Mariniflexile sp. TRM1-10: one gene and its partner. The protein of the gene in region 1 binds, or shares a complex with, the protein of each later gene. Links are inferred from orthologs where the notes say so. Each region holds a gene or a part of one and is shown on either strand. Other genes may lie near its edges. The genes, in order: groL and metK.

What was found.
Region 2: the proteins of groL (region 1) and metK are in contact, whole or in part, in a cryo-EM structure (PDB 8P4O), measured with the Escherichia coli proteins. The link is inferred for Mariniflexile sp. TRM1-10 from one-to-one orthologs.

What each region holds. Positions count from the first base shown.
Region 1 is NZ_CP022985.1:2,534,657-2,550,779, forward strand. What follows is about bases 6,491-9,380. They hold groL (chaperonin GroEL), read right to left. Parts: upstream 8,807-9,380; coding sequence 7,175-8,806; downstream 6,491-7,174. Other genes in these bases: CJ739_RS10805 (hypothetical protein), read left to right, coding at 6,491-7,065; CJ739_RS10815 (co-chaperone GroES), read right to left, coding at 8,994-9,269. In the rest of the region: purH (bifunctional phosphoribosylaminoimidazolecarboxamide formyltransferase/IMP cyclohydrolase), read right to left, coding at 1-634; CJ739_RS10775 (XrtF-associated fRMsr-like GAF protein), read right to left, coding at 765-1,223; CJ739_RS10780 (helix-turn-helix domain-containing protein), read left to right, coding at 1,410-1,994; exosortase family protein XrtF, read left to right, coding at 2,125-2,676; CJ739_RS10790 (exosortase F system-associated membrane protein), read left to right, coding at 2,669-3,097; CJ739_RS10795 (S9 family peptidase), read left to right, coding at 3,227-5,452; CJ739_RS10800 (hypothetical protein), read left to right, coding at 5,622-6,323; more of CJ739_RS10805, read left to right, coding at 6,310-6,490; preprotein translocase subunit SecG, read right to left, coding at 9,418-9,756; CJ739_RS10825 (DUF8458 domain-containing protein), read right to left, coding at 9,756-10,703; CJ739_RS10830 (LptE family protein), read right to left, coding at 10,954-11,463; CJ739_RS10835 (sigma-54 interaction domain-containing protein), read right to left, coding at 11,586-12,851; tRNA (N6-isopentenyl adenosine(37)-C2)-methylthiotransferase MiaB, read right to left, coding at 12,934-14,382; CJ739_RS10845 (hypothetical protein), read left to right, coding at 14,533-15,309; topA (type I DNA topoisomerase), read left to right, coding at 15,447-16,123.
Region 2 is NZ_CP022985.1:2,425,572-2,441,707, forward strand. The notes cover bases 5,517-8,419. They hold metK (methionine adenosyltransferase), read right to left. Parts: upstream 7,644-8,419; coding sequence 6,390-7,643; downstream 5,517-6,389. Other genes in these bases: CJ739_RS10280 (DUF5686 and carboxypeptidase-like regulatory domain-containing protein), read left to right, coding at 5,517-5,691; CJ739_RS10285 (HPP family protein), read right to left, coding at 5,688-6,281; ilvD (dihydroxy-acid dehydratase), read left to right, coding at 8,301-8,419. In the rest of the region: CJ739_RS10265 (electron transfer flavoprotein subunit alpha/FixB family protein), read right to left, coding at 162-1,121; CJ739_RS10270 (electron transfer flavoprotein subunit beta/FixA family protein), read right to left, coding at 1,243-1,989; CJ739_RS10275 (pyruvate dehydrogenase complex E1 component subunit beta), read left to right, coding at 2,149-3,126; more of CJ739_RS10280, read left to right, coding at 3,193-5,516; more of ilvD, read left to right, coding at 8,420-9,986; ilvB (biosynthetic-type acetolactate synthase large subunit), read left to right, coding at 10,096-11,829; ilvN (acetolactate synthase small subunit), read left to right, coding at 12,031-12,564; ilvC (ketol-acid reductoisomerase), read left to right, coding at 12,580-14,055; threonine ammonia-lyase IlvA, read left to right, coding at 14,129-15,394; CJ739_RS10320 (NADP-dependent glyceraldehyde-3-phosphate dehydrogenase), read left to right, coding at 15,762-16,136. UniProt on the Escherichia coli protein: Catalyzes the formation of S-adenosylmethionine (AdoMet) from methionine and ATP.

The DNA of each region.
Region 1 (16,123 bases):
TTCCGTTAGTTTCGCTAATTTTTAAAACAGTTTCTTCGTTGTTTTTGTTGAAGTAATTAAAAATGGCAGTGTCGTAGTGCGACGATACTTTAAATGCTTTTGTAGCAAAACGTTTTCTGTTTTCTAAAGAAATACTTCCGTTATTAGCCGAAATAAGTTCTAAAAACGCTGCATAATCATCAACAGATGCTACACAAACAACATCGGCGTAATTTTTTGCAGCAGCACGAATTAACGAAATACCACCTATATCAATTTTTTCAATAATATCTTGTTCACTTGCGCCCGAAGCAACAGTTTTTTCAAACGGATATAAATCAACAATAACGACATCAATTTGAGGGATTTCAAAAGTTTCTAATTCAGAGGCATCTCCTGCATGGTTTTGTCTGTTTAAAATACCTCCAAACACTTTTGGGTGTAATGTTTTTACACGACCACCAAGAATAGATGGGTATGATGTTACTTCTTCTACAGGAACTACATCAATGCCTAAGTCGTTAATAAATGTTTGGGTACCACCAGTAGAATAAATGGTTACACCTTGTTCGTTTAGTTTTCTAACAATAGGTTCTAAACCTTCTTTACTAAATACAGAAATTAATGCTGATTTTACTGTTTTTTCGTTGCTCATTTTTTTAATCTAATTATAAGTTGCAAAAGTAGTTATTTCAACTAAAATACAACTGTTTATAAAACAAAAAACGAGACGACTTTTTAACTAAATCTTTGATTTGTTAACAGGGAATTCGAAATTCTAAAATTTACTCCAGTATGGAGGCAACTTGTGCGCAAACAAACTCTAAAAAACGTTCGTCTGCTTCAGTAAAAGGGTCTGGCGTGTTAGAGTCGATATCAATTTGCCCAATATTTTCGCCATTTACAAAAATGGGGATAACAATTTCAGCTTTAACCGTAATGCTGCAAGCTATATAATTATCTTGGGCTGTCACATCGGGAACCACAAAGTTTTGGTTGCTAACCGCTACTTGTCCGCAAATACCTTTTCCAAAAGGAATTACAGTATGATCGGTTGGTGCGCCAACATACGGGCCCAAAATAAGTTCCTCTTTTTTGCCATTTCTAAAATAAAACCCAACCCAGTTGTAATAGCTAACGTGTTTTTCAAGGAGTTCGCAAATATTTAACAGGCGTTCGTTTACCGTTTTGCTGGTGTTTGAAACAATAGCTTCTACTTGGGGTTTTAGTTGTTCGAAAATCATAAAATTGTAAAGTTTTTGTAAAAGTATTTAAAAAGGGATGTATTATATATTTGGTTTGCATAATTTTAACCTTATAAAAAGTTGTAGATTGTGTTTAGACACAAATGACGTAAAAATGACATATTAAAGGCGCAACATAAATAATGAAACTCCGAATACTTTTACTTCAAATTAAAAGTATATAAAATGAACGATTTGAATTTATCACAAAGAGTAAAAGGTTTAAGAAATCAGAGAGGAATGACTCAAGAGTTATTGGCTGAAGATTCTGGTTTGAGCTTAAGAACAATTCAAAGAATTGAAAATGCCGAAACAGTACCCAGAGGGGATTCTTTAAAAAGATTAGCAATTGCGCTAAATACAACGCCCGATGAAATTATTGATTGGAAAATTCAAGAGGATAAAGGGTATTTAATATTAATGAGCTTATCTGCTCTTGGATTTTTATTCTTTCCTATATTAGGAATTATTCTTCCTTTAGTTTTTTGGATACTTAAAAAGGATAAACTGAAAAATGTGAATGAGCTTGGTAAATCCATGTTAAATTTTGAGATAACTTGGTCTATTGTGCTTTTTTCATACTCCATTTTATTGTTTCTTGGAGTCATTAGTCCTATATTTAAACACATAACTCCTTTTAGTGTCTTTAAGGCATATGTTCCAATAATCATTTTATATATTTATAATTTTACAATAATTATTATAAATACGGTTAGAGTTTCAAATGGCAAAAAATACAATTATATTCCTTCTCTAAGGATATTCAAATAAGATATAAGATAACATGCTTTAAGAGGTGAAGAAATTTAATTAAAATGGTTCCTAAGCATAAAAAATATATAAGCCTTGTGAAATTATGGTTTTTAATCTCAATGTTCCTTAATTTAAATCATTTGTTTTTTTGAAAGCACTTTTAGTAAAATATAAGTTGGTTATAAAGTTTATACTTGCGTTTTTATTGACGTATATTATTCTGTCAATACTCTATAAGTTTTATTTGCAGTTTTCTGACGGGGCTAAATTTTACCCAGATTACATGACGCACTTAGTGGCTAAACAAAGTGAATCGTTATTAAATACTTTTGGATATCATGCACAAGTGTTGCCACATCCAAATGAACCATCAGTGAAGCTAATTGTTAACAACCAATATTTAGCACGTGTTGTTGAAGGCTGTAATTCTATTAGTGTTATTATATTATTTGTGTCATTTATCGTGGCTTTTGCTTCTAAGTTTAAAACAACATTTTTCTACATCCTTTCGGGAAGTGTTTTGATTTATACAGTTAATTTATTGCGCATTGTTCTGTTAACTATAGGTTTGTATCATTATCCATATCAAAAAGATATTTTTCATAAGGTTGTTTTTCCTGCTATTATTTATGGGATGGTATTTTTATTGTGGGTTTTTTGGGTGAATCGTTTTTCAAAATTGAAGAGAGGCAATGAATAATCCAACAAAATACATCTTATTAATTGTGTTATTCGGATTGTTGATTTTAGTTCGAGTTTTTGAAGACGACTTGTTTTACGATCCTTATTTAACATTTTTTCAAAACGATTACTTGTATATTGATAGTCCCAGACGCGAAATTTTTAAAGTCGCCATGTTTACTACATTTCGATATATTTTAAATACAGTCATTTCATTAGGCATACTCTATGTGGTTTTTAAAAACAAAAGCATTATAAAGTTCTCAGTGTTTATATACACGTTGGCTTTTGTAACTTTAATGGCCATTTATTTGTATTTTGTTATTAACCCAAGACAAGAAGACTACTATTTATTTTTTAATGTACGCAGGTTTATCATTCAACCCATCATTTTAATGCTGTTGCTTCCTGCATTTTATTACAATAAACTTAAAACTTAAACAGTCTCTAAGTGTTAATCATTTAATAAACGCATCACAAGAAGCTGTTAAACTAAGAGTCTGAATATTGGCAGTTTCAAATTAAATATTAACTTCGGAAATTTATTATTCATTTAAAGCACAACTTTTATGCACATTTTTAAATTGGTTTTTAATTTCAAAAGCAAACTTAAAGTATCCTTAGTTTTTTTATTTATTAGTTTGTTGTCAATCCAAGGGTTTTCGCAAGACTCAGGATTAAAATGGTCTAACGATGGTAAATCGTATTATACAATTCAAAGCGAGGGCATTGTTCAGCATACCTTACCTTCTAATGATGCTAAAGTATTAATATCAAAAGAGCAATTAATACCTAGCGGTAGTAACACACCTTTGACAGTAAGTTATTTTACGTTTTCAAAAGATGAGCAAAAAGTGTTGCTGTTTACTAATACCAAACGTGTATGGCGATTAAATACCAAAGGGGATTATTGGGTTTTAGATATGGTAACAGGCGCTTTACAACAACTAGGTAAAACTTTGCCGGAAGCATCGCTTATGTTTGCTAAAATATCTCCCGATGGTAAATTGGCTGCCTATGTAAGTGACAATAATATATATGTTGAAGACTTAAGCAACTCAAAAATAAAAGCACTAACGACCGATGGGACTGCAACATTAATCAACGGAACGTTTGATTGGGTTTATGAAGAAGAATTTGCCTGTCGCGATGGTTTTCGTTGGAGTTTAGATAGTAAATCGATAGCCTATTGGCAAATTGATGCGAGCGATACCAAGACGTTTTATATGATTAATAACACCGACTCTATTTATTCGCAAATAGTGCCTTTGGAATACCCCAAAGTTGGCGAAACACCGTCGTCTTGTAAAGTCGGTGTTGTAACTATTGATGATGTAAAAACCACATGGATGGATATTCCAGGAAATCCACGTCAAAATTATTTGGTGCGTATGGAGTTTATACCAGCAACCGAAAACTTATTAATTCAGCAATTAAACAGAAAACAAAACCAAAGCAAACTTTTTATTGCTGAACCAAGAACGGGTATTTCTAAAGTTATACAAGAAGAAACCGATGCAGCTTGGGTAGATATCTATCAAGCAGGAAACCACTATAGCATCGATTTTACCAACAATTTTATTTGGTACAACAACGGAAAAAATATTTTATGGACTTCAGAAAAAGATGGTTGGAGGCATTTATATAACGTGTCTTTAGAAGGAAAGAAAGAGCAATTAATAACCAAAGGCGCCTACGATTTTATAGACCTGTCATACATTGATACCAAAAATGGCTATGTGTATTTTATGGCATCGCCCAACAATGCCACACAAAGCTATCTTTACAAAACGAAGCTAAATGGTAAAGGAACTTTAGAGTTGGTAAGCCCAAAAGCATTAGAAGGCACACATAGTTATAACGTATCGCCAACAGGTGCTTTTGCCGTGCATTCGTTTTCAAACCATTTTACAAAACCAGCTTCTGAGCTTATTTCGTTTGAAAACCATAAACCAATTAGTACGGAAGCCAGTATAGAAGCCAATCTGTCTAGATTGCAAGAGACGTCTAAAGTTGAATTTTTTAAAGTGACTACTGCCGAAGGCGTTGAAATGGATGGATGGATGGTAAAACCAACCAATTTTGATGCTTCAAAAAAATACCCCGTAGTGTTTTATGTGTATTCTGAACCTGCATCTACAACGGTAAACGATTCTTATGGCGCAGGTAGAAACTGGAATTATAATGGTAGTATGGCAGATGATGGCTATATTTACATATCATTGGATAACCGAGGGACACCAGCACCAAAAGGGCGCGCATGGCGTAAAAGTATTTATAGAAACATAGGAAGAATTAATATTAAAGACCAAGCCATGGCAGCCGAAGAAATACTAAAGTGGCATTTTGTAGATCCAGAACGTATTGCAGTTTGGGGGCATAGTGGAGGCGGTTCAGCAACTTTAAATTTGTTGTTTCAATATCCTGAAATTTATAAAACGGGCATTTCATTAGCGGCTATTTCAAACCAGTTAACTTACGATAACATCTATCAAGAACGTTATATGGGCTTGCCACAAGAAAATATGGAAGATTTTGTAAAGGGGTCGCCTGTAACGTATGCTGAAAATTTACAAGGCAACTTATTGTATATTCATGGTACCGGCGATGATAATGTACATTACCAAAATGCCGAAATTTTAGTAAACGAATTGGTAAAACACAACAAACAGTTTCAGTTTATGCCGTATCCAAACCGTACACATGGTATTCGGGAAGGCGAAGGCACGACAGCGCATTTAAAAACATTGTTCACTAATTATTTAAAAACGTATTGCCCACCGGGAGGCAGGTAAATGATTTTTTTAAACCACTTATATAAAAAACTCCAAGGTTATGGCTTTGGAGTTTTTTATGCTTTTATGAATTGATTTTGTGAGAAAATTTATTAAATTCGTTTAGCGTTAAATACTAGAACGATTTTGCATAATTATAGTTGCAGGTAATTAAAGCTAATCTTTACGAATGAATGACAAATTAATAATTCTACTGGTTTCACTGCTTTACTTTTCACCAGCAATTTATCAATTGTTTTTGTTATTAAAAGAACGTAAAGATGAAAATAGGGAGTTGCTAAAAAAGTTATTGCAATTCTCAAAATACAGTTTTTTAATTCTAATTTTTACTTCAATTGTTTTTGGGATTTTGAGTCATACAAATTTTTTGAATTACGAAAAACCTCTAACTTTTGATAAGTACGACCAAATCACATTTCAGAATTTTCGAGGTCTAGAATTTTTCAAAAAGTCACTTTATGGTAATGAAAGATTTGCATATGTTGTAACCTCAATAGATAGTGATATTGATGATAATTCCGTTACCGTCCAATCATTATTTCATCCATCGCGCTCTTTCGTTTATAAAAAAAACACAAATAGCAAAGAACTTTTAAATCACGAGAAATATCACATCAAAATTACAGAATTGTTTGCTAGAAAAGCAAAGGAAAAGATATCTGATTTAAATACTTTTGATAAAGACAAAATCGAGGAAATAATAAGAGAAGTGAAAACAAAGGAAAGGACTTTTCAAAAAGAATATGACTACAATACTTTTCACAGCTATGTTTTAAGTGAACAAAAAAGATACGAGAAAGAAGTAGACAGTTTATTAACTTTGTTAAACAAATATAAAAAACCAAAAATAACAATTAATGATAAAAATTAAATACTTTCTTTTAACGTTTGCTTTCTTAACATTAACCAATTGTAACAAAACAGAAGAGCACGAATTCCCTTTAGACAAAAGGTATTGGGATATTAACGATTATGACAAAGCGATTCTTGAATTAAGATTTGGTTACATGGATGATGAAAAAAAACCAACTTTTGATAATCCTGAGCAAAGAATAATTGTTCAAAAATTAACAGATGAACAAAATTTCAAAATAGTACTAAAAGACAAAGAATTGGGCTTAAAACATCGGAATGATGTTGCTACGGAATTCTTTGACCATTGGAAAGATATGAGTCAAATTTATCAAGCAACTGACCGTAAAGATAAATATATTTATGATATAGAAATGTTGGCTGTTTGGCATTATGGTTTGAGTTTACAACTTGACTATTTTAAGTTAGGAAATGACCAAATAAAAGAAAGTGCAGATGACCCGAACTCTTCAAGAGTTAAAAATAATATTAATTCAAATATTGAAACTCTTATAAGTAATTATACTATTTATTTGGATAAGATTAATGACGAGGACGCATTTACGGAACAAGGGAAAATCAAACTTGCAGAAGGGATTGATAAGTACTTTGCTCAACTGATTGAACTTTATCCCGAGGCAAATTATAGCGGAATGAAAAAGAAAGCTGAATTGATGCTTAAAAAGAGTGAGTCTGATAAAATCAAATCATCTCTTGTGAAATTAATTGAGTTAATCGATTCGAATAAAAAAGTTGAATAACCATCTTAGTTCTTAATCTGTGTAACTTTTATACATCGAACATTAAACCCACAAAAAAACGCCTCAAAATGGAGGCGTTCTTTAATATCTGTGTGTCGAGGCTCTCGATTTACATCATTCCTGGCATACCGCCACCCATACCGCCTGGCATAGCTGGAGCATCTTCTTTGATGTCAATTAAAGCGCACTCGGTAGTTAAAATCATTCCAGCAACCGATGCCGCATTTTCTAAGGCAATACGTGTTACTTTTTTAGGATCGATAATACCTGCTTTTAGCATATCTACATAAGTTTCAGACTTTGCATCGTAACCAAACGATCCTTTGCCTTCCATAACTTTAGAAACTACGACACTACCTTCGCCACCTGCATTTTCAACAATGGTGCGTAAAGGTGCTTCAATAGCACGTGCTACAATTTGAATGCCTGTTGTTTCATCAAGGTTTTCCGTTGTAATTTTTTCTAAAACCGATTTTGCTCTTACTAAGGCAACACCGCCACCGGCAACAATACCTTCTTCAACAGCAGCTCTTGTAGCGTGTAATGCGTCATCAACACGGTCTTTTTTCTCTTTCATTTCTACTTCAGAAGCAGCACCAACATAAAGCACTGCAACACCACCAGCTAATTTAGCTAAACGCTCTTGTAATTTTTCTTTATCGTAATCGCTTGTAGTGATTTCAATTTGTGCTTTTATTTGGTTTACACGTCCTTTAATAGCATCGGCATCACCAGAACCATTTACAATAGTCGTGTTATCTTTATCAATAGTAACAGTTTCAGCGGTACCTAGCATGCTTAAATCGGCATTCTCTAAAGTGAAACCGCGTTCCTCAGAAATAACAGTACCACCCGTTAAGATCGCGATGTCTTCTAACATGGCTTTACGTCTGTCTCCGAATCCTGGTGCTTTTACAGCTGCAATTTTTAATCCGCCACGTAATTTGTTAACCACCAAAGTAGCCAATGCTTGACCATCAACATCTTCGGCAACAATTAATAACGGACGACCAGATTGTGCTACTGGTTCTAGTATGGGAAGGATTTCCTGTAAGTTAGAAATCTTTTTGTCGAATAATAAGATATAAGGATTGTCTAAATCTACAATCATTTTGTCGGTATCTGTTACGAAGTAAGGCGATAGATAACCTCTGTCAAACTGCATACCTTCAACAACGTCAACATACGTTTCCATTCCTTTAGCTTCTTCAACAGTAATAACACCTTCTTTACCAACTTTGTCAAATGCTTTAGCAATTAAATCGCCAATAGTATCGTCGTTATTAGCAGAAATAGAAGCCACTTGTTTAATCATTTCAGAAGAGTTACCTACTTTCTTTGATTGTTTTTCTAAATCCTTAACAATAGCTTCAACAGCTTTGTCTATCCCACGTTTTAAATCCATTGGGTTAGCACCAGCAGCCACATTTTTTAAGCCTTCTTTTACGATAGCTTGTGCTAAAACGGTCGCAGTCGTAGTACCATCGCCGGCTAAATCGTTGGTTTTAGAAGCAACTTCTTTTACCATTTGTGCGCCCATGTTTTCAAGAGCGTCTTTTAATTCAATTTCTTTAGCTACAGTCACACCATCTTTAGTTACCTGAGGTGCTCCGAATGATTTGCTAATAATAACGTTACGACCTTTAGGGCCTAAAGTTACTTTTACTGCATTTGCTAATGCATCAACACCACGTTTTAAACCGTCGCGTGCTTCAATATCAAATTTTATATCTTTTGCCATAATGAAAAGTTTTATTTTTCATTCCCTCGAAGGAGGGAATCTATTTTTAATTTTAGTTGAAATTTTAATTTTTTTTTCGTCATTGCGAGGGTTTTTAACCCGAGGAAACCTTTAAACTAGAAGCCCTATTCAAAAGGTTACTTCGTGCAAACTCCTCGTCCTTGTGATGACGTGTTGAAACTTGCTTTTAGATGATCGCAAGAATGTCGCTTTCACGCATTATTAAATAATCTTTACCTTCTAATTTAAGTTCGGTGCCAGCATATTTACCATATAAAACAGTATCGCCAATTTTAACGGTAATAGGCTCATCTTTGGTGCCTTTTCCAGCAGCAATAACGGTTCCTTTTTGTGGTTTTTCTTTAGCGTTATCTGGAATAATGATTCCCGATGCTGTTTTAGTTTCAGCGGGTGCAGGTTCAATAAGAACGCGGTCTGCTAATGGTTTAATGTTTAATGCCATTTGTGATATATTTTTAAGTTTAAAAATTAATGTTAACGGGTATGTACTATTCTAAAAGTGTGCCAATGGTTGCGAACTGACAAACTTACAGCAACAAAAAATGCCAACTTGTTTAAAGTTGGCATTTTTTGTTTTATAGTAGTGCAAATTATTCTACCGGAGCAGTGTTGTTTGCAGGTTTTGCTGGCGTTGGTAAAGGTTGTGATGTTGTAGCATCTGGATCCAAAGCTTTGGAATCTGCGCTTTCACCACCTCTGTTAATAGCAACGTTAGATAATAAAATTAATATCAATAATAAAGTTGCTAATGTCCAGGTACTTTTATCTAAAAAGTCGGTTGTCTTTTTTACTCCACCTAATTGTTGTGTGCCACCACCGCCAAAAGATGATGATAACCCACCGCCTTTAGGGTTTTGAACCATGATTACTACGATTAGTAAAAATGCTACCACAACTATTAATGCTAAAAATATTGTAAACGTACTCATTATTTCTTGTTATTTTGTTCTTGTAATTGTTCTACTGCCTTAATTTGGTTTGCAAAGAAACTACTTTTTTCTGGATATTTCAAACTTAAAATTTTATAAGATTGAATTGCCTTTTGATAGTTTTTTTGTTCAACATAAATTCGTGCCAAAGTCTCGGTCATTAAGGCTTCGGGTTGTATCATTTGTGCTTCGGCAAGATTTACTTTTGAAGGCGAAAAAGTGGTATGGTTTATTTTTGGGTTTTTGCTGATAAACTCTTCAATAAGCTTAAACTTTTTAAGTTTATCTATCTTAGAAGGGGTTTCAGGTTCTTTCGGTTCTTCTTTAATAACATCTTCATGTCTTTCAATAGGCTTCAGGCGTGTTAAATTTAACCATTCATTAAAAGAATGAGTTTCTCTTTTATCAAATTCAAGAGGTTTGCCTAGTTTTAATATATTACTGGCAGCAGTTTCTGGCGTTACTGTTTCTTTGGCAGCAATTTCAATACTTTCAGATTCATCTAAGGTAAAAGCAGTTGGTTTTTGTATTTGGTCCTTTTTAGGTTTAAATAGGGTAGGGTCTAAAACGCCAATAGTTGCTGTTATTTGTTGCTTTAGGGCATCGTCAATTTTTATACTTTTTTTTACTGAAATGTCTTCAATGTCAATGTCAATATCTTTTAAATGTGCTGTGTTTTGCTGGATGAATTCTGAAATTTCATTTTGAACGAATACATCAGACGTTATAAAATCGAATAAAATACTGCGATCTGCCGTATAAGCAGCCGTGGTTTTAAGTTCTTGATTGTATTTAAAACTGCTTTCGTTTTTTAAACCTTTAAGGTACAGAGCACGTGCCGATTGAAAATAAGGAAATTCATTAATAATGGATTTTACAGCTTCGGTTTGCGGATGCGTGATGCTTTGCGGATGCTGAAGTATGTATGTAAAATCGGTGTTGTTCATTTTTTTAAAGAAAGTTTCAAAGCTTCAGAGTTTCAAAGTTTCAGAGTTTCAGAGTTTCAAAGCTTCTAAGTTACAAAGTTACAAAGTTGCAGAGATTCAAAGATTCAAAGATTCAAAGATTCAAAGTTGCTGATTTATAAATATTTAAAGTCACTAAGTTTTGTGTTTTCATTTGTTTAGCATCAAAGCTAACGTAAAAAAAATAATTTTGCCATCAACCATCAACCATCAACCATCAACCATCAACCAACTACCATTTAGCTAATGTAGCATTAAAAATATCTTGAGTAAGACGTTCAAAAATTTCTTCGTGTGCTGTTGTTTTTGTGGCTCCAATTAGTTGGGAGCTTCCGGCATAATCGTAAAAGAATGAAAAGGTTTGTTCCAAATCGTCATCTTCCTTTTTTCTGTTAAAAAATCTTACTTTAACGCTTATTGTTAATCTGTTTTGGGCTGCTGTATTTTGAGATGTTGCTGTGGTTGGTGAAATGCGGTAATCGGTTATTTCACCTTCGTAAACCAAATCACCATTTGATTGCACAAGTGTTAAATTGGTTTGGTTTTGAATTAAATCTTCTAAAGCAATTTTAAAATCGCGTTCTAAACCCGGTTCTACTAAAAGCGCATTGTTTTCAAAACGATTTACTTGATAGGTTTTTACATTTGCTGGAACCGATGCGCCTGTGAATGAATAAAAACCACAGCCAAAAAGTGATAAACTAAAAGTTGTAATTAAGAAGTAAAAAAAATAGTTTTTCATAAATATCTAAAAACACTTCGACTGCGCTCAGTGTAACACATTTAGTTAATAATTGTAAAACGATTTGTAGTTAGCATTGTTGTATTTTTAACTGTTTACTGGAATTGAATATTGCTAACTATTTACAAATCGTATTGTTTAATTTTCCTGTACAAAGTACGCTCGCTAATGCCTAATTCGGCTGCTGCTAATTTACGCTTTCCGCTGTGACGTTCAAGCGATTTCTTTATTAATTCCAATTCTTTATCTTGTAATGATAAAGTTTCTTCTTCTTCAATTTCTTCAGCAAAATGGTATTTGTCTAAAGTTTCAGGTGATGTAGGGTTTACGCTGTGTTCTGGTATTGAAAGCACTTTGCTGTCATCTACAGGGTCTTCTTCATATTCGGCATCATCTTCATCATCACCATAAATTTTTTGAATTAAGCTTTCGTTATTTTTTTCAACATCTTTAGTGTTACCGTGTTTCATGAGTTCTAAGGTAAGCTTCTTTAAATCGTTTAAGTCGCTTTTCATGTCGAACAATACTTTGTATAGAATTTCGCGTTCGCTACTAAAATCGCTTTCGGCTTTGGATGTTTTTATTACGGCAGGTAAATTGCTGCCCGCTGTTGGTAAATAACTTTTTAGGATTTCTGCAGAGATGGTTCTATTTTGCTCTAAAACAGATAGTTGCTCTGCAATGTTTCGTAACTGACGAATATTGCCGGCCCAACGGTGTTTTAAAAGGGTTTGTATGGCAGCATCGGTTAATTTGATGGTTGGCATTTTGTATTTTAATGCAAAATCGCTGGCGAACTTTCTAAACAACAAATGAATGTCTTCTTGCCTGTCTCGTAACGGAGGTAAATGGATATCTACCGTGCTTAAACGATAATATAAATCTTCGCGAAACTTTTCTTTTTCAATGGCTTCAAACATGTTTACGTTTGTCGCCGCTACAATACGTACATTGGTTTTTTGCACTTTACTGGAGCCTACTTTTAAAAACTCGCCATTTTCTAAAACTCGCAATAAACGGACTTGAGTAGTTAATGGCAATTCACCTACTTCGTCTAAAAAAATAGTACCACCATCGGCGACTTCAAAATAACCCTCACGAGTTTGGGAAGCGCCTGTAAACGAGCCTTTTTCATGTCCGAAAAGTTCACTGTCAATAGTTCCTTCGGGAATGGCACCACAGTTTACGGCAATGTATTTGTTATGCTTTCTATGAGATAATTGATGTATTATTTTTGGAATACTTTCTTTACCTACACCACTTTCGCCAGTAACCAACACCGAAATATCGGTTGGAGCTACTTGAATTGCTTTTTCTATGGCACGATTTAGTGCAGGCGAATTGCCAATAATACCAAAACGTTGTTTTATAGCTTGAATTGATTCCATTCGTTAAGTTAAAAGTTGAAAAGTAAAAGGTTGAAAGTATTACTCATACTATTATTAATCATTAATTACTCATTACTCATTATTAATTGTTAATTGAATACCCAATAGCTTCCCCAATTAAGGTAGCACTGGTACAATCGTTAACTTTTACGTTTACAAAATCACCAATTTTATAGTCGCCTTTAGGGAAAACAGTAACCAAACTTTGTGGGGTTCTACCAGACCAATGTGCGTCCGATTTTTTAGATTCTTTTTCAATAAGAACTTCAACAACTGTGTTTAGATTTTGTCTGGTTCTATAGCCACTATGTTCTTGCTGAAGTTCTACCATTTCGGAAAGTCTTCGTTTTTTGGTTTCTTCAGGAACGTCGTCTTCCATCTTACGCTCAGCTAAAGTTCCTGGGCGCTCTGAATAAGTGAACATATAACCAAAATCATACTTCACATAGTTCATTAATGATAGGGTATCTTGAAAATCGGCTTCAGTTTCGGTTGGGAAACCAACAATCATATCTTGACTGATGGCACAATCGGGAATAACACGTTTAATATTATCTATTAATTCCATGTATTCTTCGCGGGTATGCAAACGGTTCATTTCTTTTAAAATACGGTTGCTGCCACTTTGTACTGGCAAATGGATGTGATTACAAATATTACGGTATTTCGCCATGGTTTCAACCACATCCATAGTTAAATCTTGTGGATTGGAAGTTGAAAAACGAATCCGCATTTTAGGTTGCGCATTGGCACACAACTCTAATAAATTAGAAAAATTAACCGCAGTAGCTCTTTGTAAATCGGAAGCTTTGTCAAAATCTTTTTTCAGGCCGCCACCATACCAAAGGTAACTATCTACATTCTGACCCAAAAGTGTTATTTCTTTAAAGCCTTTGCTCGATAAATCGTTAATTTCTTCGATAATACTTTGTGGGTCTCTACTACGCTCGCGCCCACGTGTAAAAGGCACCACGCAAAAGGTGCACATGTTGTCGCAACCACGCGTTATAGACACAAAAGCGGTAACACCATTGCTATTTAAGCGCACGGGAGAAATATCGCCATAGGTTTCTTCTTTTGAAAGAATAACGTTAATGGCATCGTGACCTTCATCAACTTCAGCTAATAGGTTTGGTAAATCTTTGTAAGCATCAGGGCCAACAACTAAATCAACAATTTTTTCTTCTTCAAGAAATTTAGTTTTTAGGCGTTCGGCCATACAACCTAAAACACCCACTTTCATTTTTGGGTTGTGCGAACGTTTTACCGCGTTGTATTTTTCTAAGCGTTTACGTACGGTTTGTTCAGCTTTATCGCGTATAGAACACGTGTTTACCAGAACCAAATCGGCATCTTCTAAATTTTGGGTGGTATTAAATCCTTGATTGGCTAAAATTGAAGCTACAATTTCGCTGTCGCTAAAATTCATGGCACATCCGTAACTTTCAATAAAAAGTTTGCGTTTGTTGCCTTCCTTTTGTTCAAGAACTAGAGATTCCCCTTGTTTGTTTTCGTCTATTGTCTTTTCCATAGGTTGTTGAAACACGTATTTTCAATAAGCATGCAAAGATACAATTTATTTATGTTTTGTGACAAAGTGTCAGATTTAAAAATTTATTAAATTTTGAAAATATGCAGGAAAGTGTTTACTTTGGTTCGAACTAACCAATATTTGATACACATGAACACAATTAATAGTTTATTAGATAAAATTGAAAAAGCAAAAGCTTTAGATTTTGGAACCATTTTTAACCAATCCATCGAATTATTTAAAAAAGTGTGGGTGCAAGGTCTTGTTATGCTCTTATTAACCATGCTTTTAATGGTGCCTTTTTACTTGATTATGTATTTACCAATGCTTGGAATGGGGTTAATTGACCCACAATCATTCCAAAACATGGAAAATATGCAGGATTTTACACCATTATTAATGGTTCCAATTTTCATATTTGCATTGTTGTTTTCATTTTTTGCCATGGTTATTAGTTTTGGTATGAAAGCCTCTTTTTATAGAATATGTAAGTTGAAGGATTTAGAAGAAATGGGAGCAGATGATTATTTCTACTATTTAAAGAAACCGTATTTAGGTAAAGTTATTAAGTTGTCTCTAGTTACTTTTGGTATTGTCTTATTAGCATTTGCTTTATGTGTTTTACCAATTTTTTATGTGTTAGTTCCCGTTACTTTAATAAATGTCGTATTTGCTTTTAATCCTGAATTATCAACTTCCGAAGTTATAAAAGCTGGATTTAAGTTAGGTAATAAAAAATGGCTAATAACTTTTGGATTATTATTTGTTGCTTGGTTATTGTCTACTGTAATAGGTTTTTTAATGTGCTGTATAGGAATATATATAACTAAGTCATTTATTAATTTACCAGTTTACTTTATCTATAAAGAATCTGTAGGCTTTGATAAAAAAGAAGACAACCAAGGTTATGGAATGTCTTACGAATAAATGATGAATTTCTTTAAAAAGCCTGTTTTTTGACTGCGAAAAACAGGCTTTTTTATTTAAACAGAAAACAGATAATCCCTAAAATTAGGCAGATAAACTTTTTTTCATATACATTTGTAGCTACAAAAAAATCAAGTATGGCGAAGAATTTAGTAATTGTGGAGTCACCTGCAAAGGCAAAAACTATCGAAAAATTTTTAGGAAAAGATTTTAAGGTAGAGTCCAGTTTTGGGCATATAGCCGATTTGCCTTCCAAAGAGTTGGGGGTTGATGTTGAAGGTGATTTTAAACCAAAATATGAAGTTTCGAAAGATAAAAAAGAGATAGTAAAAAAATTGAAAGATCTAGCTAAAAATGCCGATATGGTTTGGTTAGCAAGTGATGAGGATCGAGAAGGAGAGGCTATTGCATGGCATTTGGCAGAGACTTTAAAGTTGGATAAAAGCAAAACAAAACGTATTGTTTTTCATGAAATTACTAAATCGGCGATACAAAAAGCTATTGAAAACCCAAGAGGGATAGATTACGATTTGGTTGATGCGCAACAAGCACGTCGTGTATTGGATAGAATTGTAGGGTATGAGTTGTCTCCCGTTCTTTGGCGTAAAGTTAAGGGTGGTTTATCGGCGGGTCGTGTGCAATCTGTTTCTGTGCGATTGATTGTAGAGCGTGAACGCGATATTCAAAACTTTACTGCGGAAGCATCCTATAGGATTGATGCCGAATTTTCTAATGAAGAAGGACAAACATTTAAAGCGAAATTGCCTAAAACCTTTTCAACGAAGGAAGAGGCACAGAAATTTTTAGAAAAAAA
Region 2 (16,136 bases), 110 kb from region 1 along the record:
CTTTTTCCGCCATACTTCAGCTATTTTTCGGTTCGTAGCTATGGCTATGAACCTCAAAATACCTTCGTCTAACGAAAAAATACCCTATAAAATATTCCAAAAACAAAATTTAAGCAGTCTCTAAGCAGTTCTTTAAACAATACAATTTATAAAAAAATAATTTATTGTTGCGCTTTAAAGGCTTTTAATTTTTCAATAAGCTCTGGTACTACCGTAAAAGCATCACCAACAACGCCATAATCGGCTGCTTTGAAAAATGGAGCGTCAGCATCGGAGTTTATTACAACTTTTACTTTTGAAGCGTTAATGCCTGCTAAATGTTGAATAGCACCTGAAATTCCAATGGCAATATATAAATTGGCAGCCACAGGTTTTCCGGTTTGCCCCACGTGCTCACCATGAGGTCTCCAGCCTAAGTCTGAAACCGGTTTAGAGCATGCTGTTGCAGCACCTAAAACAGAAGCTAATTCTTCAACCATACCCCAATTTTCTGGACCTTTTAAACCGCGACCACCAGAGACAACTATTTCGGCATCAGCAATACTTACTTTGTTTGATGCTTTATCAATCGATTCTACTTTAACACCTAAATCTGAAATTACAGGCGAGAAATCTTCCGCAGAAGCGTCACCACTTTTTTCAACCAACCCAAAAGAGTTGTTGGAAACACCAACAATTTTTACATCGGTATTTATGGTGGTCATTTCAAAAGCTTTATTAGTGAAAGCAGTACGTTTTACTGTAAAAGGCGATGTACTTGAAGGTGCATTAATAACGTTTGAAGCATAGCCTGCATTTAACCTAACAGCTAAAAGTGGTGCTAAATATTTGCTATTAGCACTAGAACTTAAAATAATAATTTTTGAAGCTTCTTGTTCTGCCGCCTGTTGTATGGCTTCGGCATAGCCTTTTGCATTAAACATATCTAATTGTGTATTTGATACATTTAAAACTTTATCAACACCATAATTTCCTAATTCCGATGTGTCATTGGCATTTATAGTTATAGCTGTGACTGTAGTGCCTAATTGGTCAGCAACCGCTTTGGCGTAAGAAGCCACTTCAAAAGCTGTTTTTTTAAATTTTCCTTGTTCTGATTCTGTATATACTAAAACTGACATATATCTATTATTTTTTCATTCCCACGAAAGTGGGAATCTCATGATTTTATATTAAATTTATAATTTATCAAGCACCAAATTCCAATTACTCAGTCTTGGATTTGAAGTTTGTCTATCGGCTTTAAATAACTTTTGCTTCGTTGTGAAGTAAGTTTATTAATTCGTCTAAATTATCTGGAGACACTAATTTTACCGCACCCTTTGGAGCTGGCTTTTCAAATTTTACAGAAGTTGTTTCGTTATTTGCGTCAACAGGTTCTAAAATCGTTAAAGGTTTTTGACGTGCCATCATGATTCCTCGCATATTTGGGATGCGTAAATCGCTTTCTTGAACCAGACCTTTTTGCCCACCAATGACTAATGGTAGGGACGTTGATAAGGTTTCTTTTCCACCATCAATTTCTCTAATTGCTTTTGCTGTGTCTCCATCAATTTCTAAACTAATGCAGTTGTTTACAAAATTAGCGTCAATCAATCCTGCAATCATGCCAGGTACCATACCTCCATTATAATCAATAGATTCACGACCAGCAATGACTAAATCGTATCCACCATTTTTTACCACATTTGCTAATTGCTTAGCCACCGAAAATCCGTCAGTAGCAGCAGTGTTTACACGTATAGCTCCATCGGCACCAATAGCCAAGGCTTTGCGTAAGGTAGGTTCTGTTTCTGCGCCACCTACATTAACAACAGTAACATGGGCGCCTTGCTTTTCTTTAAACCACATGGCACGTGTTAAACCAAACTCGTCGTTTGGGTTTATTACAAATTGCACGCCATTGGTGTCAAATTTTGTATCGCCTTCAGTAAAATTAATTTTAGATGTGGTGTCTGGAACATGACTAATGCACACTAATATTTTCATAATTATGATGTATTAAATAAGTATAGATTTATTGAGGTTACGAAGTTAATTATTTTATTCCGAATATTTGTTATGCGTGCATAATAAATTTTAAATAATTCTTTTAAAAAGGTAAGTCATTTATTGTTATTTTTGCAACTCGATTAAAAAAAATATTTAATGAAGACAATTCAATTTAGGGAGGCTATTTGCGAAGCTATGAGCGAAGAAATGCGTAGAGATGAAAGCATTTACTTGATGGGTGAAGAGGTAGCAGAGTATAATGGTGCCTACAAGGCATCAAAAGGAATGTTAGATGAATTTGGGCCAAAGCGTGTAATCGATACACCAATTGCAGAGCTAGGTTTTGCAGGAATAGCGGTAGGGTCGACTATGACCGGAAACAGACCAATAGTAGAGTATATGACCTTTAACTTTTCTCTTGTTGGTATTGACCAAATAATAAATAATGCAGCAAAAATCAGACAAATGTCTGGTGGGCAATTTAAATGTCCTATTGTTTTTCGTGGACCAACAGCATCTGCTGGACAATTAGGAGCAACACATTCGCAAGCTTTTGAAAGTTGGTTTGCTAATACACCTGGTTTAAAAGTAGTGGTACCATCAAATCCATACGATGCAAAAGGCTTGTTAAAGGCAGCAATTCGTGATGATGATCCAGTTATTTTCATGGAAAGCGAGCAAATGTATGGTGATAAAGGCGAAGTGCCAGAAGGTGAGTATATATTGCCTTTAGGCGTTGCTGATATTAAACGTGAAGGAACGGATGTTACTATTGTTTCTTTCGGAAAAATCATCAAGGAAGCCTATAAAGCAGCTGATGAATTAGAAAAAGAAGGTATTTCTTGTGAGATTATCGATTTACGTACAGTGCGCCCTTTAGATAAGGAAACAATTTTAAAATCGGTTAAGAAAACCAATAGATTGGTGATTTTAGAAGAAGCATGGCCTTTTGGAAACGTTTCAACAGAAATTACATATATTGTACAATCGGAAGCATTCGATTATTTAGATGCGCCAGTTGTAAAAATCAATACTGCCGATACACCAGCACCTTATTCACCAGTTTTGTTAGCAGAATGGTTACCAGACAGTAAGGAGGTTATTAAAGCTGTGAAAAAAGTATTATATATATAAAACAACAATTTTTACGTTATATAAACTTCATTAGCGCAATTTGTTAATGAAGTTTTTTTTTGTACTATGAACCCAAAGCTACTCTTTACATTTTTTCTCTTCGGAATTATTTCCACTTCCACATTCGCACAAACCAAAGTAAGTGGTTATGTGCTTGATGAAGACAATCAACCTATTTCATTTGCCAACGTTATATTCAAAGGCTCAACACAAGGTACCATAACCGATGAAAACGGTAAGTTTTATATGGAATCTACCGATACTTGGAATGCATTAATAGTGTCTTTTTTAGGTTATGAAACTTTAGACATTCCTTTGACAAAAAAGGTGAATTACGAATTAAAATTCATACTTAAAGAAGCTGCAGCAGAATTGGACCAAGTGTTTATTGTGGCCGGAAAACAATCTAAAAAGAACAATCCAGCGATTGATTTACTTCGGAAAATATGGGAACATAAGCGTAAAAATGGTTTAAAACATTTCAAGCAATACGAATACAACAAATACGAAAAAGTGGAATTCGATATTAATACCATCGATAGTGCTCTTATAAAAAGCAAACTATTTAGAGGGATGGAATTTGTTTTTAACGAAGTAGATACGTCTAATGTTACTGGTAAAACCTATTTGCCCATATTTATTAATGAAGCCGTTTCAACAGTGTATGGAGACAACCTTCTTAATAAAGAAAAAGAAGTTTTAAAGGGAAATAAAAATTCCGGATTTAGTGATAACCAAATAATAATTGACTTTGTCGATGATTTATATTCAGATTATGATGTGTATGATAATTACCTGAGGTTTTTCGATAAGAGTTTTGTAAGTCCGTTGTCAAGAACAGGAATAAACACCTATAATTATGTATTAAAAGACAGTGCATTTATAGATAATAAATGGTGTTACAATATTATATACTATCCACGCCGTAAAAACGAGCTTACTTTTAAAGGTGATTTTTGGGTAGCCGATACCACCTATGCTATTAAAGAAATAAAACTTCAAGCCTCAAAAAGTGCTAATATTAACTGGGTAAAAGAAATTTATATTGAACAGGAATTTGAAGTTTTAAACGATTCTATTTTCCTTGTAAAGCGTGATTATATGATGAGTGATTTTGCTTTTAATAAAAAGGAAAAATCAAGAGGTGTGTATGGTAAGCGAACAACCTTATACGATAATTATAAATTTGATATTGAAAAGAACAAGAAGTTTTATGAAACAGAGGTTTATAATTACGACAAAGACGTGTACGACCGTGACGATAGCTTTTGGTCAGAAAACCGTTTGGAAGCTTTAAATAAAGACGAAAAAGGTGTTTACAAAATGTTAGACACTTTAAAAACCGTAAAAAAGTTTAAAAGACTTTATAATTTAGGAAGCATTTTAGCGTCGGGATATATTGAGTTCAATGAATTGCCTTTAGATTATGGGCCTATTTTCTCCACTTTTGGTTTTAATGAAGTTGAAGGCATGCGTTTGCGTGCAGGAGGACGTACATACTTTGGGAAAAATGACTTGTGGCGTTTGGAAGGATTCTTGGCCTATGGTTTTAAAGACGGTAAATTTAAGTATGGCATTTCAGGAAAATGGCTATTAGATAAAAAAAATCGCTTAATTATTTCTGGAGGAAACAGGCGTGATGTAGAGCAAACAGGCGCTAGTTTAACAACCAGTACCGATGTTTTGGGCAGAAGTTTAGCATCTTCGGCAGTAATTGGAACGGGTTCAAACGATAAACTAACCTCCATAAATTTAACCAGCTTAGCGGTTGAATTAGAACCTTGGAGAAATCTTGTTTTTAGATTTGGTGCAAATTACAGAACTTTAGCATCGGCATCACCAACCTTTAGTTTGGATTATAATACGCCAACAGGTATTGAATCTGAAATCAAGCAATACGAATCTACTTTTTCTGTATCGTATTTTCCAAAACGAAAAATGACAGGTTTCGGTGTCGAACGCCTTCATGCCAACGATGATTATGCTAGTATTTTTGCACAAATAAGTCGTGGAGATAAAAGTTTGTTCAGTAGCGATTTTAATTATACCAAAGTTCAGTTTTCATACATACAACCTATGCAAGTAGGCGGTTTTGGAAGGCTAACGACCACCATAGAAGCAGGTAAGACTTTTGGGGAAGTGCCTCTGGGATTGCTAAGTCCCATTCCAGGAAACCAGTCGTATTTTTCAATTTATAATACCTTTTCTCAGTTGGATTTTTACGAGTTTGTTTCCGATACCTATACGTCGCTGCAATTAGAGCATAATTTTAACGGACGTTTCTTCTCTAGAATTCCGTTTTTAAGAAAATTGAACTTACGTGAAATTGTAGGCATTCGTGGTGTTTGGGGTGAAGTGTCCCAAGAAAATAAAGATTTAAATGCTTCAAGCTTAATTTATCGAGCACCAAGCGATAAAATGTATTACGAATACAGTTTTGGAGTTGGTAATATTTTTAAAGTGTTTAGAATAGACTTTAATTTTAGAGGCAATTATTTAGATGAAGTTGAAAACCCTAATGCCCGTAAATTTGGTGTTACGGGGTCTTTTGGCTTTCATTTTTAGAGACTGTTTAAATTTTTTCGCTTGAGAAATCTTTTAATAAAACTATTTGTTGGATAGCTTCTGTGTGCTGTTGTGTTATTAAATACTAACGCCACTATGAATAGAATTAGTGTGCCTGTTAATACTGGAGAAAACACATACATATAGCCTAGTGATTTTATTTTTTCAGTGCCAATAACTGCTATTAAAGCTGTAGCGCCTCCTGGTGGATGAAGTGTTTTTGTGAATTGCATAAAAACAATGGAAAGCGAAACGGCAAGTGGTGCGGTTACCCATATAGTGTCAGGAAAAAGCTTAAAAACCGTTACGCCTATAATGGCTGATATCAAATGGCCGCCAATTAAATTTCTTGGTTGTGATAATGGACTTTCTATGGCACCATATATCAATACACTTGACGCGCCAAAAGATCCAACTAAAAAGGTGTTTTCCAGTTTAGGTAAGAAAAGCGATTGCATAAAAGCAATTAAGCCAATGCCAAAAAAAGCACCAATAAAAGACCAAAAATGTTCCTTGAAATCTATTAAGGTTTCTTTGTAGATTACATATTTGGAGATCCGGATGGTTCTACTGATTTTTTTCTTTATCATTTAAGCTATAATTATTTTTCAAATTAAAACGAAATGTAATTTTTTTTTGAAAAAATAAACCTTGTAAAACGAATTACAAGGTTTGTGTATGTTTTATATAAAAAAGGTTTACAACCCGAAAGCTTCCTTTACTTTATCTACATAGTCTAATTTTTCCCAAGTAAATAGTTCAACATCCAATGTGATGTTTTCGCCATTTGGTTGGCTAAATGTTTTGGTAACCGTTTCGTTTTTACGTCCCATATGTCCGTACGCAGCGGTTTCGCTATAAATTGGTGCGCGTAGTTTTAAGCGCTCTTCAATGGCATACGGGCGCATATCAAAGATATTAGAAACTATTTCGGCAATTTCACCATCCGTCATATTAAAAGGGCACGTGCCATACGTATTAATGAAAATACCCATAGGCTCTACCACACCAATAGCATAACTTACCTGTACCAAAACTTCATCAGCAACTCCTGCAGCTACTAAGTTTTTGGCAATGTGTCGCGTAGCATAGGCTGCACTACGGTCAACCTTACTTGGGTCTTTTCCAGAAAAAGCACCGCCGCCATGCGCCCCTTTTCCACCGTAAGTGTCAACAATAATTTTGCGCCCTGTAAGTCCGGTATCTCCGTGTGGACCACCAATTACAAATTTACCCGTTGGATTTATGTGGTATTTGATGTCGCTATTAAATAACACTTGTATGCTTTCTGGTAATTTAGAAACCACACGAGGTATTAAAATATCAACGATGTCTTTTCTAATTTTAGCAAGCATGGTGTCATCATCAGCGAAATCATCGTGTTGTGTGGAAATCACAATGGCATCAATACGCTGCGGAATGTTGTCATCGCTATATTCAATAGTTACCTGACTTTTAGAATCGGGTCTTAAATAGGTAATGTCTTTGCTTTCGCGACGTAAATCGGCTAGTTCTTTTAAAATTCTATGCGATAAATCTAAAGCCAATGGCATGAAATTTTCGGTTTCATTGGTAGCGTAACCAAACATCATACCTTGGTCGCCCGCACCTTGCTGCTCTTTAGTAGCTCTGTCTACCCCGCGGTTTATATCATCCGATTGTTCATGTATAGCCGAAAGTACCCCGCACGAATTGCCATCAAACATATATTCGCCTTTCGTGTAGCCAATGCTGTTTATAGTATCTCTAGCAATTTTTTGAACATCTAAATAGGTATGTGATTTTACCTCACCAGCAAGAATGACTTGCCCTGTTGTAACAAGCGTTTCGCAAGCTACTTTCGAGTCCTTATCGAATGCTAAAAAGTTATCAATTAATGCATCACTAATTTGATCTGCTACTTTGTCTGGGTGTCCTTCAGAAACACTTTCAGAAGTAAATAAATACGCCATTTTTATATTTATGCGGAAGATTTGACGATAACGTCGAAGGAAGTTTACACTGCCTTTAGCATTTTTACTTGTGCTGAACTTGTTTCGGTCTCTCTTATTAGATGAGTAAGAAATAAGTTTAGTACAAAGAGGTTGCAATCAGTCAAATCTTTCCTCTATTATTTGTGGTGCAAAAGTAAAAAAATAAAAGTAAAAGCAAATTCTTTTTTGCTTTTTTAACTAATAAGTTGGCTATTACATTTTAATTTTAAATATTTGCTTTTTAAAAATGAATAAACAACTATTAAATAGCATTTCTGTCAATGTCGTTGTGATTATTTCGCATCGATAGGAAGGCTTATTTATAAACGATAGTAATTATTAAGAGCCTTCTGTAAATGGAAGGTTTTTTTATGGATTATTTTTCAATTTTGAACATCATAGAAATAATAGATTAAGTTGTTGTAAAACAGTTGTTTAAATTATTTTTAAAGCTTATGGATTTAACCTTGGAAATATAAAAAACACGCTGTATAAAAACCTAATAAATTATTTTCGGGGTTTATTTACAGATTATAGAATTTTTATTAAAAAATTATAGAATTTTTATTAAAAATCTTAAATCATTAATAGAATAAATAAATAAAAAGACAAAACGCAAAATTATCTGCAATAAAGATGAAAGAACTTAATAAATATAGTAGTAGATTAACTCAAGATGTATCTCAACCAGCATCTCAAGCCATGTTATACGCCGTAGGTCTGACAGATGAAGACATGCAAAAAGCCCAAGTAGGTATTGCAAGTACGGGGTATGATGGCAACCCATGTAACATGCACTTAAACAATTTAGCTTCAGAAGTGAAAATAGAGTGTAAGATAGCTGGTTTAGTTGGTTTAGGATTTAATACTATTGGAGTTAGTGATGGGATATCTATGGGGACTTCTGGTATGAATTATTCTTTGGCCTCAAGAGATATTATTGCAGATTCGATAGAAACCGTTATGCATGCACAAAGTTATGATGCTCTTATATCGGTGGTTGGTTGTGATAAAAATATGCCAGGAGCGGTCATCGCTATGTTGCGTTTAAATCGCCCATCAATAATGATGTATGGTGGTACCATCGCATCAGGAAAATATAAAGGAAGAAAACTTAATATTGTTTCAGCTTTTGAAGCTCTGGGGCAAAAAGTTGCAGGTGAGATTGATGAAGAAGAATATAGGGAAATTATAAAAAGCGCTATCCCAGGAGCGGGGGCATGTGGAGGTATGTACACCGCAAATACAATGGCTTCAGCAATAGAATGTATGGGCTTTGCATTACCGTATAATTCTTCTATACCGGCAGAAAACCCTAATAAATTATCAGAAAGCGAAAGAACGGCCATAGCCATTAAAAATCTTTTGGAATTAGATTTAAAACCTTTAGATATTATTTCTAAAAAATCTATTGAAAATGCCATTGCACTTGTAAATGCGCTTGGAGGTTCTACAAATGCTGTTTTACATTTCTTGGCCATTGCCCATGCAGCAGATATTGAATTTACTTTAGAGGATTTTCAACGTGTTAGCGACAGAACGCCTTTAATAGCCGATTTAAAACCTAGTGGAAAATATTTAATGGAAGATGTTCACGGTATAGGAGGAACACCTGCAGTAATGAAATATTTATTAGATAATGGCTATCTACATGGCGACTGTTTAACAGTAACAGGAAAAACGTTGGCAGAGAATTTAAAAGATGTTGAGCCGCTTAAGTTTGAAAATGACCAGGATGTTATTTATCCAAAAGACAAAGCATTAAAATCTTCTGGTAACCTCCAAATTCTTTATGGAAATCTTGCTGAAGAAGGCGCCGTGGCTAAAATTTCGGGTAACGAAGGATTGTTATTTGAAGGAAAAGCAGTGGTGTATGATGGTGAGCAAGCTGCAAATACAGGGATTTCAAATGGTGAAGTAGAAAAAGGTGATGTGGTAGTCATTCGTTATGTAGGTCCTAAAGGAGGTCCAGGAATGCCAGAAATGTTAAAACCAACATCTCTAATTATGGGAGCAGGTTTAGGGAAATCCGTAGCTTTAATTACAGACGGACGCTTTTCTGGAGGTACCCACGGATTTGTTGTAGGTCACATCACGCCAGAAGCTCAAGAAGGTGGAACTATAGGGTTGCTAAAGACCGGAGACAGCATTAGGATTAGTGCGGAAGACAATTCAATTAATGTGCTTCTTTCAGATGAAGAATTAGCAGAAAGAAGATCACAATGGGTTGCCCCAGAGTTAAAACATAAAAAAGGAATTTTATATAAATATGCAAGATCGGTATCATCAGCTTCAAAAGGCTGTATTACTGATGCATTTTAATTCCTGCGAAGGCAGGAATCTCATGTCACCCCGGAAATACCTGAAATAAAATATTTTTTATTTCAAAGGAACAAGTGAAAACTTGTCGAAAGGTTAAAATAAGATAAACATGAACACACAAACAGCAAATAAAAAACAAGAAGTGGCACAAGAAACCATACGTATTACAGGAAGTGAAGCCATTATAAGGTGCTTAATAGCAGAAGGAGTTGATATTCTTTATGGATATCCAGGAGGTGCTATTATGCCAGTTTATGATGAGTTATATAAATTTAGGGACCAAATTCATCACGTATTAACACGTCACGAACAAGGTGCTGCACATGCAGCGCAAGGTTTTGCACGTATTTCCGGTAGAGTTGGTGTTGCCATGGCGACTTCGGGACCAGGCGCGACTAACCTTATTACGGGGATTGCCGATGCGCAAATAGATTCTACGCCGTTGGTGTGTATTACAGGACAAGTGTTTTCACATTTATTGGGAACAGATGCTTTTCAAGAAACCGATATTATTGGTATCTCTACACCTGTTACGAAGTGGAATCATCAAATTACTAAATCTTCCGAAATTCCAGAGGTTTTAGCGAAGGCTTTTTATATAGCTAAAAGCGGCCGCCCAGGACCAGTCTTAATTGATATTACAAAAGATGCACAGGTAGGCGAGTTGGATTTTAAATACGAAAAATGCACAGGTGTAAGAAGTTATACGCCCGTTCCTAAAACAAATCCTGAATCGCTTTCTGCAGCAGCCGAATTAATTAATTCTGCAAAGAAACCATTCATAGTTTGGGGTCAAGGTGTTATTTTAGGTCAAGCAGAAAACGAATTAAAAGCTATTATAGAAAAGGCTGGTATTCCTGCTGCGTGGACTATTTTGGGGGCTTCGGCGTTGCCAACATCGCATCCATTAAATGTAGGTATGGTAGGGATGCACGGTAATTATGCACCAAATATGTTAACGAACGAGTGCGATGTGCTTATTGCTATTGGGATGCGTTTTGACGACCGTGTAACAGGAAGTTTAAATACCTATGCCAAACAAGCTAAAATCATTCATTTTGATATTGACCCAGCTGAGATTGACAAAAATGTAAAAACAGATGTTGCTGTTTTAGGCGATTCAAAAGATAGTTTAGCTAGGTTGTTGCCTTTATTAAACGAAAATAAACATACCACTTGGTTACAGAAATTCAAGGATTTGTACGCTATTGAATTTGAAAAAGTTATAAAAGACGATATTTCTCCAGTTAAAGAAGGTTTGACCATGGGAGAAGTATTAAAACAAATAAATATAGAAACTAAAGGCAATGCAGCTATTGTGTCCGATGTAGGGCAACATCAAATGATTGCGTGCCGCTATTCTGAATTTAATGTGACTAAAAGTAATATTACTTCAGGTGGCTTAGGAACTATGGGCTTTGCACTACCAGCGGCCATTGGTGCTAAAATGGCGGCTCCAGATAGAGAAGTGGTGGCTATTATTGGTGATGGTGGTTACCAAATGAATATTCAGGAATTAGGCACTATTTTTCAACAGAAAGTACCTGTAAAGATTGTGGTATTAAACAATGAATTCTTAGGAATGGTGCGTCAATGGCAACAGTTGTTTTTCGATAAACGTTATGCGTCTACCGAAATGACAAACCCCGATTTTGTAACCATTGCTAAAGGCTATTATATAGAAGGAAAACGTGTAAAAAAACGTGAAGAACTTGCTGCAGCGATTAAAGAGATGATTGCTTCCAAAGAGTCATATTTCCTTGAGGTTTGTGTGGAAAAAGAAGATAATGTATTTCCAATGATACCTTCAGGAGCATCGGTTTCAGATATCCGTTTAAGTTAGGTAGCTATTAGAAAATAGACAAAAGAATAAAGAATATAGAGTCAAGAACCAAGAGTCAAGAACCAAGAGAGCAGAATATGTCTTTTCTCTTTTTCTCTACTCTTTTATCTTAAAAATAAAGAATGAAGAACCAAGAATAAAGAACCAAGAGAGCAGAATACATCTTTTCTCTTTTTTCTCTAATCTTTTATCTTTTTAAAAATGAACGAAGAAATAAAAACATTCACGATTTCAATTTATACCGAAAATAACATTGGTTTATTAAATCGTATATCAGCTATTTTTCAACGCAGACATATTAATATTGAAAGCTTAACAACCTCGCAATCAGAAATTGAAGGTGTAAACCGTTTTGTGATTGTTGTGAATATTACAGAACCTCAAGCCAAAAAAATTATTGGTCAGTTTGAAAAACAAGTAGAAGTTATAAAAGCCTATTATCATAAAGATGAAGAAACTATTTATACCGAGTCTTGTATGTTCAAAATAAAGTCGGCTTTATTATTTGAAGAACCTCAAATTCAAAATATAATTAAAGAAAGTAATGCTAGAATTGTTACCGTAAACAAAGAGTTTTTTGTACTGGAAAAATCAGGAAGAAGAAATGAAATTGAATCTTTACGTAGGGATTTAAATGTTTTTGGCATTATGCAATTTGTTCGTGCAGGACGTATTGCCGTAACAAAAGATGAAATGAAAGTAACAGAAGTGCTATTGGCCTTCAATAATCAATAATAACTAAAATTAAAAATGGGAAATTATTTTAACACACTATCGTTAAGAGATAAATTAACTCAATTGTCTAAATGTAGATTTATGGACTCTTCAGAGTTTGAAGATGGTGTAAACGCTTTAAAAGGTAAAAAAATTGTTATCGTAGGGTGTGGTGCTCAAGGTTTAAATCAAGGGTTGAACATGAGGGATTCTGGATTGGATATTTCTTATGCATTACGTGCTGAAGCCATTGCAGAAAAACGTAAATCATTTGTAAATGCATCAGAAAACGGATTTAACGTTGGAACTTACGAAGAGTTAATTCCAACAGCGGATTTAGTGTTAAACTTAACACCAGATAAGCAACATACAAGTGTCGTAAAAGCGGTCATGCCTTTAATGAAAAAGGGCGCAACATTATCGTATTCTCACGGTTTTAATATTGTTGAGGAAGGCACGCAAATACGTGAAGATTTAACGGTTATTATGGTGGCACCTAAATGCCCGGGAACTGAAGTAAGAGAAGAATATAAAAGAGGTTTTGGTGTGCCAACACTTATAGCGGTACACGAAGAAAACGATCCAGAAGGAAAAGGTTGGGCGCAAGCAAAAGCTTATGCTGCTGCAACTGGTGGTGATAGAGCTGGTGTATTAGCATCTTCTTTCGTTGCTGAGGTGAAATCAGATTTAATGGGAGAGCAAACGATTCTTTGTGGGTTGTTACAAACAGGATCTATTCTTTGTTTCGATAAAATGATTGAAAAAGGAATTGATGCTGGATATGCTTCAAAATTAATTCAGTATGGTTGGGAGACTGTTACAGAAGGTCTTAAATATGGTGGTATTACCAATATGATGGATAGACTTTCTAACCCAGCAAAAATTAAAGCTTTTGAATTGTCTGAAGAATTAAAAGACATCATGCGTCCATTATTCCAAAAACATATGGATGACATTATGGAAGGAAGATTTTCTAGCGGTATGATGGCAGATTGGGCTAATAATGATAAAGATTTATTAGGATGGAGAGCAGCAACAGCCCAAACAGCATTTGAAAAAACACCTGCTGGAAATGTTGAAATTTCAGAACAAGAATACTATGATAACGGTGTGTTAATGGTCGCTATGGTAAGAGCAGGCGTTGAATTAGCTTTTGAAGCTATGACAGATTCTGGTATAATCGATGCATCTGCTTATTACGAGTCGTTACACGAAACGCCACTTATTGCTAACACGATTGCAAGACGTAAATTATACGAAATGAACAGTGTTATTTCTGATACTGCTGAATACGGTTGTTATTTGTTCGATCATGCTTGTAAGCCATTATTAGCAGATTTTATGAAGAAAATCGATACCGATGTTATTGGTAAAGCGTATGCTAAAGACAATGGTAAAGCAGTAGATAATGCAAAATTAATTGCTGTAAACAAAGCATTAAGAGAACACCCAGTTGAAAAAATAGGGTCTTTCTTAAGGGCTTCTATGACGGCTATGAAGCCTATAGTATAGTAATAGTAAATAAAGTTAATTTTTTAGACCTACAAGGTTTTCAAAACCTTGCAGGTCTTTTAAAAACCCATTAATGAACAAGGAGAAATACACATATTTTCCTAGTATTAAAGATGTAAAAGTAGCTGCCGATATCATTCAAAAAGTATCGGCAGTTACGCCTTTAAGCCCTAGCTTTAGATATTCAAAACAATTTGAAGCGACTATTTTATTGAAACGGGAAGACCTTCAACAGGTACGCTCGTATAAAATTAGAGGGGCATATAATAAAATAAGTTCGCTTACTGCGGAAGAATCCCAAAAAGGCGTAGTTTGTGCCAGTGCAGGTAACCATGCTCAAGGTGTTGCGTTGTCGTGCAAACTATTAAAAATTAAAGGGTCTATTTATATGCCTGCACCAACACCCAACCAAAAAGTGGAGCAGGTTAAAATGTTTGGTGAAGATTTTATTGAGATTAAACTTATTGGCGATACCTACGACGATGCATACCATGCAGCCATGTTGGAATGCGAACAGCAGCAAAAAATATTCATCCATCCTTTCGATGATAAAAAGGTTATTGAAGGACAGGCAACCATAGCTCTGGAAATTTTAGAGCAAACAAATGTTCCTATCGATTATGTGTTTGTTGCAGTTGGTGGTGGTGGATTAGCAGCAGGTTTATCAACTGTTTTTAAAGAATTATCACCAAGCACAAAAATTATTGGAGTAGAGCCTGATGGTGCACCCTCTATGCTAACTTCAATAAAGAATAACAGAAATACTACTTTAGAACATATTGAAAGATTTATTGATGGCGCAGCTGTTAAGCGTGTTGGAGATTTAACATTCAATATCTGCAAAGAAAATCTTCATGATATGATTACGGTTCCAGAAGGTAAGGTATGTGAAACTATTTTGGAACTTTACAATAAAGATGCTATTGTAGTCGAACCTGCTGGCGCATTAAGTATTGCGGCTTTAGATTTTTATGCTGAAGATATTAAAGGCAAGCATGTCGTTTGCGTAGTAAGTGGGAGCAATAACGATATTACGCGTACCGCGGAAATAAAAGAACGTGCCTTGTTATATGCCAATTTAAAACATTATTTCATTGTACTGTTTCCGCAGCGTGCCGGTGCTTTAAAAGAATTTGTGGTCGATATTTTAGGCCCCAATGATGATATTACCCACTTTCAATATACCAAGAAAACCAATCGTGAAAATGGCTCCGCGGTAGTGGGCATTCAATTAAAATCGGCAGCCGATTTAGAACCATTAATTACCAAAATGAAACAACGTAATTTTTATGGCGATTATCTAAACAATAAACCCGATTTATTTCAATTCTTGGTTTAAATCTTGGTTTAAATCTTGGTTTAAATCTTGGTTTTATTTTTTTGATTCAGTGGGCGAAAACGTTTGAGTTTTATGCATTTTCCTTGCATGTAAATAATACGTTAAGAATTTCATATTTTTTTAGGAGGACTTCCTTTTTTAAAAGTGATTGTGCTAAAATATGGGTATATTAGCATTAGAAACTGTTTAAGTTTTGTTTATTGATGCTTTTTTGAATTATTTTTGGGTCAGATGAGGCGGATTTTTTTTTAATAGTAGAGCTATTAGAAAAAAAAATTCAACGAAATATGGGTCAAAAAGAAACAAAAAATGGCTTTTAGATAAAATTTAAACAGTTTCTTGGCTTTTAACGATATAATTTTAAAAAATGAGTACGACTTTATTTGAAATTCCAGAACTATATAAAATACATACATTGCTTCATCAAACCACCTATTTAACCAATGGGGAATTAATTGAATGGAAGGGTGAAACCGCTGAGGTGTATTCAACAATATCTTCAACACCAGACTATAAACCAACGTTGTTGGGAACCATTCCGCAATTAGGCGAGAAAGAAGCTTTGGAGGTGCTGAATTCAGCATTAACAGCTTACGATAAAGGTCAAGGTTTGTGGCCAACTATGAAAGTAATTGATAGAATTGCTTGCATGGAGAAGTTTGTGGAGCAAATGAAAACCAAAAGAGACGTTATCGTAAAACTTTTAATGTGGGAAATCGGGAAAAACCTCCCCGATTCACAA